2 regions of the Rhodococcus sp. NPDC127593 genome follow, and region 1 is predicted to be linked to the other one. Evidence: riboswitches for the same ligand, from Rfam matches in the RefSeq annotation. Region 1 holds a riboswitch; the other holds the start of a gene.
What was found. A riboswitch is a leader RNA that binds a small molecule or an ion and turns the genes downstream of it on or off. The one in region 1 is predicted to bind thiamine pyrophosphate.
Positions count from the first base shown of each region.

Region 2: it holds a riboswitch for thiamine pyrophosphate, as region 1 does, so the genes downstream of both, ACFVJ3_RS30905 (3-oxoacyl-ACP reductase) here and thiC (phosphomethylpyrimidine synthase ThiC) in region 1, are expected to answer to the same signal.

Region 1 is NZ_JBHXWI010000008.1:114,957-122,379, forward strand. Features, by position in the region: gene ACFVJ3_RS09485 (M20/M25/M40 family metallo-hydrolase) at 1-392, shown strand, start outside; gene ACFVJ3_RS09490 (adenylate/guanylate cyclase domain-containing protein) at 445-1,299, shown strand; gene thiD (bifunctional hydroxymethylpyrimidine kinase/phosphomethylpyrimidine kinase) at 1,332-2,177, opposite strand; gene thiC (phosphomethylpyrimidine synthase ThiC) at 2,188-3,834, opposite strand; TPP riboswitch at 3,827-3,934, opposite strand; gene ACFVJ3_RS09505 (GNAT family N-acetyltransferase) at 4,068-4,454, shown strand; gene ACFVJ3_RS09510 (GNAT family N-acetyltransferase) at 4,556-4,918, shown strand; gene ACFVJ3_RS09515 (exodeoxyribonuclease III) at 4,953-5,756, opposite strand; gene ACFVJ3_RS09520 (GNAT family N-acetyltransferase) at 5,791-6,756, opposite strand; gene ACFVJ3_RS09525 (peptide deformylase) at 6,746-7,336, opposite strand.
Region 2 is NZ_JBHXWI010000038.1:20,278-27,700, reverse strand. Features, by position in the region: gene ACFVJ3_RS30925 (CocE/NonD family hydrolase) at 1-274, shown strand, start outside; gene ACFVJ3_RS30920 (oxidoreductase) at 315-1,193, shown strand; gene ACFVJ3_RS30915 (organic hydroperoxide resistance protein) at 1,215-1,637, opposite strand; gene ACFVJ3_RS30910 (MarR family winged helix-turn-helix transcriptional regulator) at 1,640-2,092, opposite strand; TPP riboswitch at 2,165-2,268, shown strand; gene ACFVJ3_RS30905 (3-oxoacyl-ACP reductase) at 2,317-3,081, shown strand; gene ACFVJ3_RS30900 (LLM class flavin-dependent oxidoreductase) at 3,083-4,408, shown strand; gene ACFVJ3_RS30895 (CitMHS family transporter) at 4,498-5,907, shown strand; gene ACFVJ3_RS30890 (hypothetical protein) at 5,909-6,088, opposite strand; gene ACFVJ3_RS30885 (Lsr2 family protein) at 6,229-6,570, shown strand; gene ACFVJ3_RS30880 (C40 family peptidase) at 6,642-7,046, opposite strand; gene ACFVJ3_RS30875 (hypothetical protein) at 7,329-7,423, shown strand, end outside.

The sequences.
Region 1 (7,423 bases):
AGGGGCCCGGACCCGAGGGTTCCGCGGGCATCGAGCGCACGTTCACCGAGTTCCTCCAGGGCAACGGTGTCGCCGCGGACGGCACGGACTTCGACGGCCGATCCGACTACGGTCCGTTCATCGAGCACGGCATCCCCTCGGGCGGCGTGTTCAGCGGCGCCGACGAGACGAAGACCCCGGAGCAGGCGCAGAAGTGGGGCGGCACCCCGGGTGTGGTGTACGACGAGAACTACCACAGCGCGACCGACACCCTCGAGAACGTGAACCGGGCCGCGCTCGCCAAGAATGCCGCCGCGGTCGCGTACGCCGTCGGGGTGTACGCGGAGTCCCTCGCCGGGCCGAACGGTGTCCCCACCGGCGCGGATCGGGAGAAGGCGCGGGCCGCGGAGTGATGTCCGATTCGTCACGCGTTTGTGCATGTGACGCTGGGTTACCCTTACTCTCGTGAGCGACGACCCGGCCGAAGAGAACAGTGCCGAACTCGACGCTGCGCAGACACCGAAACGAGGCGACAAGGTTCTGGGCTGGGTGGGATCGGTGAACCGGCAGCCGCAGCTGATCGAAGGGCTGCGGAGGGTTCGTCGCGCGCTGCCCGGTGATCCCGCGTTCGGCGACCCACTGTCGACAGCGGGACCGGGGAGCGCACGGGCCATCGCCCGCGTAGCCGATCGCTTCCTCGACCATCAGCCGGGGGCGTCCCGCGAGATGAGCCTCGGCGCGCTGCAGGTGTGGCAAGCCCTGCTCGAGCGCACCGGACGCGGTCGGGGAACGCGCGAGGTGACCATCGTGTTCACCGACCTGGTCGGGTTCTCGAGTTGGTCGCTGCCGGCCGGCGACAGCGCCACCCTGGTCCTGCTGCGTGACGTTGCCCGAGCGGTCGAGACCCCCATCGTCGACCGGGGCGGGCACGTGGTGAAACGACTCGGGGATGGGGTGATGGCCGTCTTCCCCAGCCCGGATCGCGCGATCGACGCCGTCTTCGCCGCACAGGAAGCGCTCGCGGAGGTGGAGGTGGACGGCTACCGCCCCCGCATGCGCGTCGGCATCCACACCGGCGTGCCCCGGCAGATCGGCAGCGACTGGCTCGGCGTGGACGTGACGATCGCGGCGCGCATGATGGAACTGGGCGGCGACGGCAACGTGATGGCGTCGTCCGCCACGCTGTCGAGTCTGCAGCCGGGCACCCTCGACGAACTGGGTGTCGGTGTCAAACCGTGGCGACGCGCCTTCTTCGCCCCCGCACCCAGCGGGGTGCCCTCCGACCTCGGTATCTGGCGGTTGCGGCTCCGCCGCCCGTGAGTACTTGTTAACCGCCGGACGTTAACAAGTACTCACGAGTGACGGAGTCGCCACAGGGGGGAGACGGGGCCGTGACCGGCGCCCAGGTCATACGACGCCTCCAGGCACTTGGTGACCCATTCCTTGCCGAACGCCACCGCGTCGGGCACGGACCATCCGTGGGCGAGAGCGCTCGCGATGGCGGCCGCGAGGGTGTCGCCGCCGCCGTGGTCGTTGCCGGTGTCGATGCGGGGACTGCTGAACTCGAGGAACGTGTCGCCGTCGAACAGCAGATCGGTGCTCGACGCCGACGTCCGGAGATGCCCGCCCTTCACGATCGACCACTGCGCCCCGAGCGCGTGCAGCGCCTCGGCGGCCCGGCGCGCGGTCGCGTCGTCCACCACCTCGATGCCGGTGATCAACCGGATCTCGTCGAGGTTCGGCGTGACCACGGTGGCGATCGGGATCAGCGTGTTCCGCACGGCGTCCAGTGCCTCGGCGTGCAGGAGCGGATCTCCGTGCATCGACGCGCACACCGGGTCGACGACCAGCGGGACCGGTTGGTCGCGGCCGATCCCGACCTCGGTGCACACGGCGGCGACGGCCTCGATGATGGCCGTCGACGCCAGCATGCCCGTCTTCGCTGCCCCGACCCCGATGTCGTCGACGACGCACCGCACCTGTGCGGCCACGGTCTCCGGCGGAATCTCGTGGAAACCGCTGACGCCCACCGAGTTCTGCACCGTCACCGCGGCGACCGCGACGCATGCGTGGACGCCGCACAGCGCCATCGTCCGCGAGTCGGCCTGGATCCCGGCGCCACCGCCGGAATCGGTGCCGGCGATGGTGAGGACACGGACGGGGGTCTGGCCGTCGGGGGTCAGGGGCAGCAGCTTCACGAAGGGGACCTTACCGATTCTCTGAGGTGACGGATTCGACGGGCAGATACACGCGGCCACCTGCGTCGACGAACTCGCTCGACTTCTCGGCCATGCCTGCCTCGATGGCTTCGACCGAATCGAGTCCGTGTCGCTGCGCGTACTCGCGGACGTCGGCGGAGATCCGCATCGAACAGAACTTCGGACCGCACATCGAGCAGAAGTGGGCCGTCTTCGCCGGCTCGGCGGGCAGCGTCTCGTCGTGGAACTCCCGGGCGGTATCCGGGTCGAGGGACAGCGCGAACTGATCGTGCCAGCGGAATTCGAACCGCGCCTTCGACAGTGCGTCGTCCCGCTCCTGCGCCCGTGGATGCTGCTTCGCGAGGTCCGCGGCGTGCGCCGCGATCTTGTACGTGATGACCCCGGTCTTGACGTCGTCCCGATTCGGCAGTCCCAGGTGTTCCTTGGGGGTCACGTAGCAGAGCATCGCGGTGCCTGCCTGCGCGATCATCGCCGCGCCGATCGCGGACGTGATGTGGTCGTACGCCGGCGCGATGTCGGTGGCGAGCGGCCCGAGGGTGTAGAACGGCGCCTCCTCGCACAGCTCCTCCTCGAGGCGCACATTCTCGACGATCTTGTGCATCGGCACGTGCCCGGGGCCTTCGATCATCACCTGCACCCCATGGGATTTCGCGATCTTCGTGAGCTCTCCGAGGGTGCGGAGTTCCGCGAACTGGGCCTCGTCGTTGGCGTCCGCGATGGAGCCGGGGCGCAGACCGTCACCGAGCGAAAACGTGACGTCGTAGCGGTGGAGGATCTCACACAGTTCGTCGAAGTGGGTGTACAGGAACGATTCCCGGTGATGGGCCAGGCACCAGGCCGCCATGATCGACCCACCGCGGGAGACGATGCCGGTGACGCGGCGCGCGGTCAGCGGGATGTAGCGGAGCAGCACACCGGCGTGGACCGTCATGTAGTCGACGCCCTGCTCGCACTGTTCGATCACGGTGTCGCGGTAGATTTCCCACGTGAGCGCGGTCGGGTCGCCGCCGACCTTCTCGAGTGCCTGATAGATCGGCACGGTTCCCACAGGCACGGGCGAATTGCGAAGGATCCATTCCCGAGTCTCGTGGATGTTCTTGCCGGTCGACAGGTCCATGATGGTGTCTGCGCCCCACCGCGTCGCCCACACCATCTTCTCGACCTCTTCCTCGATCGACGAACTGACCGCGCTGTTGCCGATGTTCGCGTTGATCTTGACCGCGAACGCCTTGCCGATGATCATCGGCTCGAGTTCGGGATGGCAGCGGTTGGCCGGGATCACGGCGCGTCCCGCCGCGACCTCGGTGCGCACCGTCTCGGGTGAAACACCCTCGCGCGCAGCGCAATACTGCATCTCGGGGGTGACGCCGCCGGCGCGGGCGGCGTCGAGTTGGGTGCCGTCCCGATCGGCGATCCACGGCGCGCGCAGATGCGGCAGTCCCGCTTCCAGGTCGATCGTGGCGTCCGTGTCGGTGTACGGGCCCGACGTGTCGTACACGTCGAGGTGCTCACCGTTGGTGAGGTGTACGCGCCGGACCGGCACCCGGACGTCGTCACCCGACGGCAGGTACTGCTTGGTGCTGCCCTGGATCGGTCCCGTGGTGACGGACGTGGCTGTAGATACGTTTGTGCTCATCGATGATGCTCCCTACGCCGGCATTACCCGGACAGGTTCGACGGTCGACGGCCCTAGCCGTCCTCTCAGCCCGCTGGTGCGAGCCCCCGTGGATGTGTAGTTGTCCCGCAAACTGTAACCGAGATCTCTGAAAGTAAACATTCGGGTGAAACTTGGACAGCGGTTCCCGGCATCGGTATAAAGGGTGATGAACATCACATTTCGATTACGACACATACCCCCAGGAGATAGCCATGCTGACGGACGCGCAGGTTGTGGACGTGATCGACAACGCCGATCAGAACCGATTCGAGCTACGCCTGAGTGGTGACCTGGTCGGCATCCTCGGATATTTCGACCTCGCGGACACGCCGCCCGGCGCCGGTGCCGGCGTGGGAGTGGTGGCAGCCCGGCCGCCGGGTCCGAAGAGTCGGGGGCGGCAGGCGCCGGTGGTCTCGTTCATGCACACGGTGATCGTGGAGGACTTCGGCCACCGCGGACTCGCCGCCCTCATGGTGGGGCGCTCCCTCGACCTCGCCCGCGGGTACGGCTGGAAGGTCCGGCCCGTGTGCACGTACGTGCAGCGCTTCCTGTCGGCACACCCCGAGTACCGCGACCTCGTCGTCCAGGTGGAGGGCTGACGACGGTCGGGGCACGAATCGAGTACTCGTCGGCAACGAAACGGTTCCGGGGGCGGCGATTCCGCGCGCGGGGATGTCGCCTTACTGATTCGATGAGTGGCATGGATCACATTTCGAACAGTTCCGAGTCGTCGGGGAACATCACGGCCGCTGATGCTCGCGTGCTCGACAATCCTGCCCACGAACGATTCGATCTGTGGCTGGGGGACGAGTTGGTCGGCATCCTCGGCTATCGGGACGAGGACGACATCCCCGGATTCACAGCGAAGCCGGGTGAGGTGGTCGCGTTCATGCACACGGTCGTCAAGGAAGAGTTCGGTGGGCGAGGGCTGGCCGCGGTCCTCGTGGGCGAGGCGCTCGGCTCGGCGCGTCGGCGTGGTTGGAAAGTCCGTCCCATCTGCACGTATGTCCGGCACTACCTGGCACTGAATCCGGAGCATCTCGACGTTCTGGTCGCCGAGTAGCCTCGGCCGCCGTGGCGATCGGTGTGCTGCGGTCTCAGTCGCCGAGGTCGACGATGACCGGCGCATGATCGCTGGCGCCCTTGCCTTTGCGTTCGTTGCGGTCGATCTCAGCCTTGTCGACGCGGCCGGCGAGGGCGGGCGACCCCAGCACGAAGTCGATGCGCATTCCCTGCTTCTTCGGGAACCGCAACTGGGTGTAATCCCAGTAGGTGTAGACACCGGGACCGGGGGTGTGCGGCCGGACGACGTCGGCGAATCCGGATTCGACGAATGCCTGGAAGGCCTCACGCTCGGGGGCCGACGTGTGCGTCTTGCCCTCGAACAGCGCCGGATCCCAGACGTCCTCGTCGGTGGGGGCCACGTTCCAGTCGCCGACCAGCGCGATCTGCGAATCCGGGTTCCGCTCCAGCCACCCGACCGCGTCGGTGTGCAACTTCGCCAGCCAGTCGAGTTTGTACGTGTAGTGCGGATCGGTCAGCTCACGGCCGTTGGGGACGTACAGGCTCCAGATGCGGACGCCGTTGCACGTGGCGCCGATGGCACGGGCTTCCTGCGCGGGCGCGACCTCCGGGTCCTTGTGGAAACCGGGCTGATCCTCGAATCCGATCTGCACGTCGTCGAGACCCACACGGGACGCGATCGCGACCCCGTTCCACTGGCTGAGGCCCACGTGCGCGACCTCGTAGCCCAGTTCGCGGAAACGCTCGTACGGGAACTGCTCGTCCTTGCACTTGGTTTCCTGCATCGCCAGCACGTCGACGTCGGACCGCTGGAGCCAGTCCAGGATCCTGTCGGTACGGGCACGAACAGAGTTCACGTTCCAGGTTGCGATGCGCACGGCAGCCACCCTAGCGGCACTCTCCGACAGGTCGTCAGCCGACAGGTTCGGTGGCGTAGCGGTACCGGTGGTGCGCCACGAAGCCGAGGTTGCGGTACATCGCCTGCGCACCCTCGTTCTCGACGGCGACCTGCAGACACGCGTGGGTCGCGCCGTGTTCGCGTCCCCAGTTGATCATGTCGCCGCAGATGAGGCTGCCGATTCCGTGGCGGCGGTGAGCCTCCGCCACCTCGACCGCGGTGAGCCCGACCCACCGGCGGTCGTCGGGCGCGGACGTGACGGATCCGCGGGCGACGGCGAGAAGTGACGAGTCGGCGGCGCCGATCCGGCCGAACCCGAGAGTGCCGCCGCGGACCGAGTCCAGCACGTCGACCGCGAAGTCGGGGAGCGCGGACCCGCGGTAGCGGTAGAGGGCGAGCCAGTCCGGGTCGGGGTGATCGGTGACGGTGGTGGTCCGTGGGCCCTCGGGCAGCGACAGGTTGTCGATGTCGGCCGCCATCACAACCACTTCGTCGCTGACGTTCCAGCCCAGCGGTACCTCACCCAGCCGGTCGGGGATCAGCAACCGCAGCGGGCGGTCGCGGTCGGCGTACCACTCGCGTAGACGGTCGAGCGTGCCGCCGGGGGAGGCGTCGTCCAGGCTTCCGACCCACCCTCGGTCGCCGAGCGGTGCCGCCGAGTTGGCACGTCCGGTGAAGCCGTGACCGTAGCGGGCGAGCCACCCGTCGATCCACGCGTGCTCGACACCCGGCCAGCCGTCGGCGGAGGCCAGTTCGAGGGACCGGATCTCGCTCGCGCGCACCGGTCGCGCGGGGACGGCCTTCAGCGCGACCACCCGCTCCGGCTCCACCTCGACGACGGAGCCGTCCGCGGCGCGGACGACCACCGCCGGTTCGACGCTCTCCAGCACCCCGATGACGTCGGTCATCGGATGGCTGTGGCCGGGCGGCAGCTGATATCGCAGCACCACCCGGCTTCCGAGCGGAATGTCAGTCGTCATGCCCGAACGGGTCTTCGACCGTTCCCGGCACCCAGCTGAGACCGGGAACGCCCCAGCCGGCGCGTTTGATGGTCTTCTTGGCGGCGCGCGCGTTGCGGCCGACCAGCATGTCGACGTAGAGGAAGCCGTCGAGGTGACCGACCTCGTGCTGCAGCATGCGTGCGAAGAAGCCGTTTCCCTCGATCTCGACGGCGGTGCCCTCGGCGTCGGTGCCGGTGACCTTCGCCCACTCGGCCCGTCCGGTGGGGAACTGCTCACCCGGTACCGACAGGCAGCCCTCGACGTCGTCGTCCGGATCCGGCATGGTCTCGGGTCGTTCCGACGTTTCGAGAACCGGGTTGACGACGCAACCCCGGCGGCGGAGCGCCGTGCCGTTCCCGTCGACGTCCGGGCAGTCGTAGACGAACAACCGCAGCGGCAGGCCGACCTGGTTGGCGGCGAGCCCGACGCCGTTGGCGGCGTCCATCGTGTCGTACATGTCGGCGATGATCTCAGCGAGTTCCGCAGGTGACTGGGACACTGCCTCGGTCGGTTCGTGCAATACCGGGTCGCCCACGATCCGGATGGGGAGGATGGCCATGGTCGTCAAGGATAGTGCGGCGCGTCCGAGCCGTTCGCACTGCCCGCGGCGTTCGCCATGGTTGAATAGTCGCTGAAGTACAGCGGT
Region 2 (7,423 bases), on a different contig from region 1:
CTACACCGAACCGCACCATTATCTGACGGTGGACGCCCGTCAGCCGCTGGTTCCGGGTGAAGTGACACCGGTGGACATCAACTTCGTGCCCACCGACGCGGTCCTCGAACCGGGGCACCGGCTGCGCGTCGACGTGTACGCGGGCAGCGTTCCCCGGTACCTGCCGCTCGGACCGATGCTGGCCGACAGTCAACTGAAGCCGCAGCACGTCGCGTTGTCCCCGGAGCGGCCGAGTTTCCTCAATCTGCCGCTGGTCGGAGCGCAGGCGTGGTGACGGGTTCACGCCACGACCCGAGATCCGTAGGGTTGACGTCATGACCAAGTGGACAGCTTCGGACATCGTCGATCAGCGCGGCCGCACGTTCGTCGTCACGGGCGCCAACAGTGGTCTGGGGGAGGTGGCCGCGCGGGCTCTGGGCAAGGCGGGGGCGCACGTCGTGCTGGCCTGTCGCAACACCCACAAGGGGGAGGTCGTCGCACGCTCGATCGGTGACAACGCCGAGGTGCGCCGCCTCGATCTGTCCGACCTCGCCTCGGTGCGCGAGTTCGCCGCCGGCGTCGATTCCGTCGACGTACTCGTGAACAACGCCGGCGTAATGGCGGTTCCGCAGCGCAAGACCGCCGACGGATTCGAAATGCAGATCGGCACAAATCATCTCGGACACTTCGCGTTGACCGGACTGCTGCTCGACAAGATCACCGATCGGGTCGCCACGATGTCGAGTGCCGCACACCAGGCGGGAGCGATTCACCTCGACGACCTCAACTGGGAACGCGGCAAGTACAACCGCTGGAGCGCGTACGGGCAGTCGAAACTCGCGAATCTGCTGTTCACGTACGAATTGCAGCGCAGGCTGTCCGCGGCGGGATCTTCCGTCAAAGCGGTGGCCGCGCACCCCGGTTATGCGTCGACCAATCTGCAGGCCCACACCGAGTCGGTGCAGGACAAGCTGATGGCCGTCGGCAACCGGATCTTCGCGCAGTCGGCGGAGATGGGGGCGCTGCCGATGCTGTACGCGGCCACCGCACCCGACGTGATCGGCGGCAGCTACATCGGGCCGGACGGCTTGTTCGAGCAGCGTGGCCACCCGAAGGTGGTGGGCTCCAACAAGAAGTCGCGGGACGAGCACACCGCGCGGGCGTTGTGGTCTCTGTCGGAGGACCTGACGGGCGTCGAGTTCAAGTTCGGGTGACCCGACGCCCGTCGGGGTTTCTCAGTCTTCGGTGACCTCGAGGGTGACGTCGATGTTGCCGCGGGTGGCGTTGGAGTAGGGGCACACCTGGTGCGCCTTCTCGGTCAGCTCGAGCGCCTCGGCGCGTGGCAGGTGGGGGAGGGAGACCTCGAGGGTGACGGCGAGACCGAATCCACCGCCGTCCGTCGAGCCGATGCCGACGCGGGCGCCGACGGCCGAGTCGGCGACGTTCGCCTTCGCCTGACGGGCGACCAGCTGGAGTGCGGAGTGGAAGCATGCCGCGTATCCGGCGGCGAACAGCTGCTCGGGGTTGGTGCCGTCGCCGGACCCGCCCATCTCGGTGGGGATGGCGAGGTTCAGGTCGAGCCGGCCGTCGGACGTGCGGGCGTGGCCGTTGCGGCCTTCTCCGGTCGCGAGGGCTTCGGCGGTGTAGACGATCTTCATGGTTACTTCTCTCCTGTAGGGGTGTTGAAACTGTGAAGTGATTCGGTGAGCCGCGACAGGGTGTCCCGCAGGGCGACGAGTTCGTCGACGTTCATTCCCGTCGATTGAGCGAGTTCCGTGGGGATGCCCTCCGCGGCGGCGCGGAGACCCGCGCCCTTGTCGGTGAGGTGAATCCCGACCCGGCGCTCGTCGGCCGAGGAGCGCCGGCGTTCGACCAGGCCCAGCGTTTCGAGCCGCTTGAGCAGTGGCGACAGCGTGCCGGTGTCGAGTTCGAGGGCGTCGCAGATCTCGCGCACTCCGCGGCCGTCCCGCTCCCAGAGCACCAGCAGCACGAGGTACTGCGGGTAGGTCACTCCCAACGAGTCGAGCATCGACCGGTATCTCGCCGTCATGGCCCGGGAAGCCGAGTACAGCGCGAAGCACACCTGGCGGTCGAGGGCGAGGTTGTCGGTCACCACTGAATAGTTGCACACAACTTGGTTGTGCACAACCAAGAAACACGCTCGGTGATTGCGCTTACACTGTTGGCCAGTGACACGGGGTGCTACCCGGCGACGAGCCGGCGGCTGAGAACAGACCCGTCGAACCTGAACTGGGTAATGCCGGCGAAGGGATGTCGCGGAGACGGCCGTATGCGCTCATCCGATGTCTCGTCGCCGACCGAACGGAAGGTGGCAGCATGCAGCTCGACAAGCAGATCGTCCTGGTGACCGGCGGTGGGCGGGGCCTCGGCGCCGCCATCGTGCGATCGTTCGCGGCGCAGAACGCGCGGGTGATCGTGAACTACCGGAACAGCCGGGACGCGGCGGAGGAACTCGCGGCCTCCCTGGGCGCGGACCGTGCGGTCGCGTTGGGGGCCGACGTCACCGACGCCGGACAGGTGGCGACGCTGTTCTCCGCGGCGGAGGGGCACTTCGGTTCACCGGTGACCACGGTGATCAACAACGCGCTCGCCGACTTCTCGTTCAACGGCGACGCACGCGACAAGGCGGACGTCATCACGTGGGAGTCCTTCGACTCGCAGCTGCGCGGCAGCGTGAAGGCGACACTGCACACGACGCAGGCCGCGCTGCCGGGCATGCGTTCGCTCGGGTTCGGCCGGATCGTGAACATCGGGACCAACCTGTTCCAGAACCCCGTCGTCCCGTACCACGACTACACGGCCGCCAAGGCCGCGGCGCTGTCGCTGACCCGCACCCTCGCCGCCGACCTCGGTCCCGACGGCATCACCGTCAACATGGTGTCGGGCGGGCTGCTCCGCACCACCGACGCGAGCGCCGCCACTCCCGACGAGGTGTTCGACCTCATCGCGGCGAGCACCCCGCTGCAGCGGGTCACCACCCCGGACGAATTCGCCGACGCGGTGCTGTTCTTCGCGTCCCCGTGGTCGCGTGCGGTGACCGGCCAGAACCTCGTCGTCGACGGCGGACTGGTCAAGGACTGACATGACCGACGCCCGGCAACTGCACTTCAACGCGTTCCTCTTCAGCTGCGGGCACCACGGCGCCGCGTGGCGGCACCCGTCGTCCCAGGTGGAGCGACTCTGCGACATCACCTACTACGAGGAGCTGGCGCAGACCGCGGAGCGGGGCTGCCTCGACGCGGTGTTCTTCGCCGACGGGCATTCGGTGCGCGACCCCGCATCCGGAGGCGTGTGGTTCCTCGAACCGCTCACCGCGCTGTCCGCGATGGCGCGGGCGACGGAACGGGTCGGGCTGGTGACTACGGTGTCCACCACGTTCTACACACCGTTCCACGCGGCCCGGATGCTGGCATCCCTCGACCACATCAGCGGCGGCCGCGCCGGCTGGAACGTGGTGACGTCGATGTTCGACGCCGAGGCGCGCAATCACGGACTCGAGGAGATGCCGCCGCACGACGAGCGCTATTCGCGCGCCGCGGAATTCGTCGACGTGGCACTCGCTCTGTGGGATTCGTGGGGGCCCGACGCGCTCGTGCTCGACCGGGAGGGCATCTTCGCGGACCCGGCCGAGGTGAAGCCGGTCGAGCATCGGGGCAAGCATTTCCTCGTGGACGGTCCGCTGAACGTGCCGCGCTCGCCGCAGGGTCGTCCCGTGCTGTTCCAGGCGGGCGCGTCCGATCAGGGCCGCGACCTGGCCGCCCGGTGCGCCGAGGGCATCTACGCCGTCGCCTACGACCTCACGGCCGCGCAGAGCTACTACGGCGACGTGAAGCGGCGCATCCGCGCGGCGGGCCGCGACGCCGAGACGGTGACCGTGATGCCCGGTCTCGTGACCTACGTCGGCTCGACCGCCGAGGAGGCCCGACGGAAAAAGGCGGAACTCGACGCGCTTCTGCCCGTCGAACAGTCGCTGGCGCAGTTGTCGATGTTCGTCCAGCAGGACTGCAGTGCCTGGGAACTGGACGCACCCGTTCCCGCGCTGCGGCCGCTGTCGGAGTTCACCGGGCCGCAGGGCCGGTACGACACGATCCTGCGGATCATCGAGAAGGACCGTCCCACCGTGCGGTCGCTGCTGGGCACGTTGGCGGCGGGCGGCGGGCACTGCACCATGATCGGAACCCCGGAATCGATCGCCGACGAGATCGAGGTGTGGTTCCGCAGCGGCGGGGCCGACGGCTTCAACCTGATGCCGCCGCTCTACCCGAACGGCCTCGCCGACTTCGTCGACGAGGTGATCCCCGTCCTGCAGAAGCGGGGGCTGTTCCGCGCGGAGTATGAGACGGAGACCCTGCGCGACCATCTCCGGGGGCGCCGGCAGTGCCACCACAAAGAACACAACCTTCTCTAAGTACGCAACAGTGACTGTGAGCGTCCCTCCCCCCGACACTGGCTGTTATCGCGATCACACCGCGACGCGAGTTCGGACGAGGAGTGGCAATGCTGGTAGCACTCGGCTTTTTGATGGTGGCCGTGTTCATGTTCTTGATCATGTCCAAACGGGCCACTCCCGTGGTCGGGTTGATCGCCGTCCCGGTCGCATTCGGTATCGCGGCCGGGGCGGGCCTCGGCATCGGCGACATGATCACCGACGGGATCAAGTCGCTGGCGCCGACGGCCGCGTTGCTGTTCTTCGCGATCATCTTCTTCGGGATCATGATCGACGTCGGCCTGTTCGACCCGCTGGTGAAACTCATCCTCCGGCTCGTCCGCAACGACCCCATGCGGCTCGTCGTCGGCACGGCGGTGCTCGCGATGGTGGTGTCGCTGGACGGTGACGGATCCACGACATTCATCATCGTGACGTCCGCATTGTTGCCGCTGTACATGAAGCTGAAGGTCAGCCCCGTGGTTCTCACGGTGGTCGCCGGCCTGTCGAACGGCGCGATGAACATCGTCCCCTGGGGTGGACCGACGGTCCGGGCCGCCGCGGCGCTGAATATCTCGCCGTCGGACGTGTTCGTCCCGATGATCCCGTCACTGGTGGTCGGGCTGCTCGTCGTGCTGCTGTTCGCCGTGCAGCTGGGCTACAGCGAACGCCGCCGCATCGGAACGCTCCAACTCACCGACGAGCGCCTCCTCGTCTCCGCGGGCTCCGGCCTCCGCCGGTCCGCGACCGGCTCCGGATCCGGGGGCAACGGTGACACACCCCGAACCGGTGGCGGCTCCGGCGACGCCGGATCGGACGACGGCCAGGGCTTCGTCGACGGTCTCGACCCCGAGCGGCCCACGCTGCGACCGAAGCTGCTGTGGTTCAACGCGCTCGTGACCGTCGCGCTCCTCGTCGTGCTCGTGATGGACGTCCTGCCGATTCCGGTCCTGTTCATGGTGGCCGCATCGATCGCGCTGACGGTGAACTTCCCGCGAGTCAAGGAACAGCAGGAGGCGATCACCCGCCACTCGTCGAGCATCGTCTCCGTGGTCGCGATGGTGTTCGCCGCGGCCGTGCTCACCGGCGTGTTCCAGGGCACCGGAATGGTCGAGGCCATGGCGCAGTGGCTGCTCGAGATCATCCCGGCCTCGCTCGGACCGCACCTGGCCGTCATCACGGGCATCCTGAGCCTGCCGTTCACGTTCTTCATGAGCAACGACGCCTTCTACTTCGGCATCATGCCCGTCCTCGCCGAGACGGCGGCCACGTACGGCATCGAGCCGGTCGAGATGGCCCGCGCATCCATCACCGGCCAGACGTTCCACATGCAGAGCCCCCTCGTCCCGGCCATCCTCCTGCTCGTGACCCTGGCGGGTGTCCCGCTGGCGGACCATCACAAGAAGGTGCTGTGGCGCGCGGCGCTGGTGTCGCTGTCGATGCTGGTGATCGGTGTGGTCCTCGGGCAGATCCCCTGGTGACCTAGTCCTCGGTGTCGGTGTCGGTGGCGGGCCCTTCAGGGGTCGCGCCACCTTCGCCGCTCCAGTCGGCGCCCGAACTCTTGTCGTCCTCGGCCGGATCGGACATCACGTCCTTGTCCGCGCCCGGGGCGCCACTGTCGGTGGTCGTGGTCTTCGGTCCGGATGTGTCCTTCGGTGTCATGTCCGACGGATACCCCGAAAACGGGGTGCTCCAATCAGACGGACCCGGGTCTGCAATTCGAAAACTCCGTCGGGGATTGGCAGGTAAACAATACTTCGACGTAGTGTTCCCCGGGTTATCGACGATGAAGGAGTGGAACTGTGGCGCGCAAAGTTGTTGTCGAACGCATCGACGACATCGACGGAACTCCGATCAAGAACGGTAAGGGGGAGACCATTCCGTTCTCTGTCGACGGCGTCGACTACGAGATCGATCTGAAGGTCAAGAACGCCAGGGAATTCCACAAGACTCTCGACTACTACATCGAGCATGCAACTCGGGTCGGTGGAAGAAAGCGTCGGTCGACTCCTGCAGTGGCACCGTCGCAGGGACGTAGCCAGGCGAAGGAGATTCGAGAATGGGCGACCGAGCAGGGCTATGAGTTGTCCGCGCGTGGACGTATTCCTGCCGAGATCGAGGAAGCGTACAACGCAGCTCACTGAGTCCACGGTGTCGCGGGTGGTCGACGCCTCCAGCCGCCCTGTTTGGGTCGGCTGGAGGCTGCGGTCGGTCGTCAGTATCGGCGCGCTGCGTGAAATGACATGGAGTTCATGGCTACTCGCGTGACCGGCCGTCCCGGAGCGGGTGCGTGGACGACCGTGTCGTTTCCTGCATAGATCCCCGCGTGGCCGCCCCCGTAGAAGAGAACGACGTCGCCGGGCTGCAGGTCGCTCTCGTCCACGGCGGTCCCGTGTCGGAGTTGCTCGTAGGTGGTGCGCGGAACGGACACGCCGGCCTGCTTGTACGCCCATTGAACGAGACCGGAACTGTCGAAGGCGCGGTGGTCACCGGCGCCGAGGGTGCACGGAATTCCGATCCTGGATGCGGCAGCGTGCAGCGCGTGGCGTCCCGGCCGCACCGGAGGACGGCGGAACGTGTGAACCAGGTGATGTCCGTGGTTGCCGGTGTGTGGGTTCATGCCGTCGTTGCTCCAGTGCACTCGGTGTGGTGTCGCGACGTGGGGGACGTCTGATTACAGGGTGGTCCCAGTGCGGTCTGGGCGCATCGGCTGAACTACCCGGGTACGTGCCTGTCTTCTCTCTGCTCGGGCGCCGGAAGCGACGGCCGCCCGGTAGACCATTCGATCTGGTCGGTTTGGTACTCGCTAGTAGTGCGTGCCCCTCGTAACGTCGAACGGGTAAAGGTTATGCCAAAAGGAGTGGTCCGCTACGTCCTGTGGACTGGTGAAGGAAGGCGGACGATGACGATCCGAGAATCGGCGAACTGTGCTTTCGGTGTCGCACGCTTGGCGTTCGACGCAGGAGCTGCCCTCCTGTCCGTTGCCGTGGCTGTACC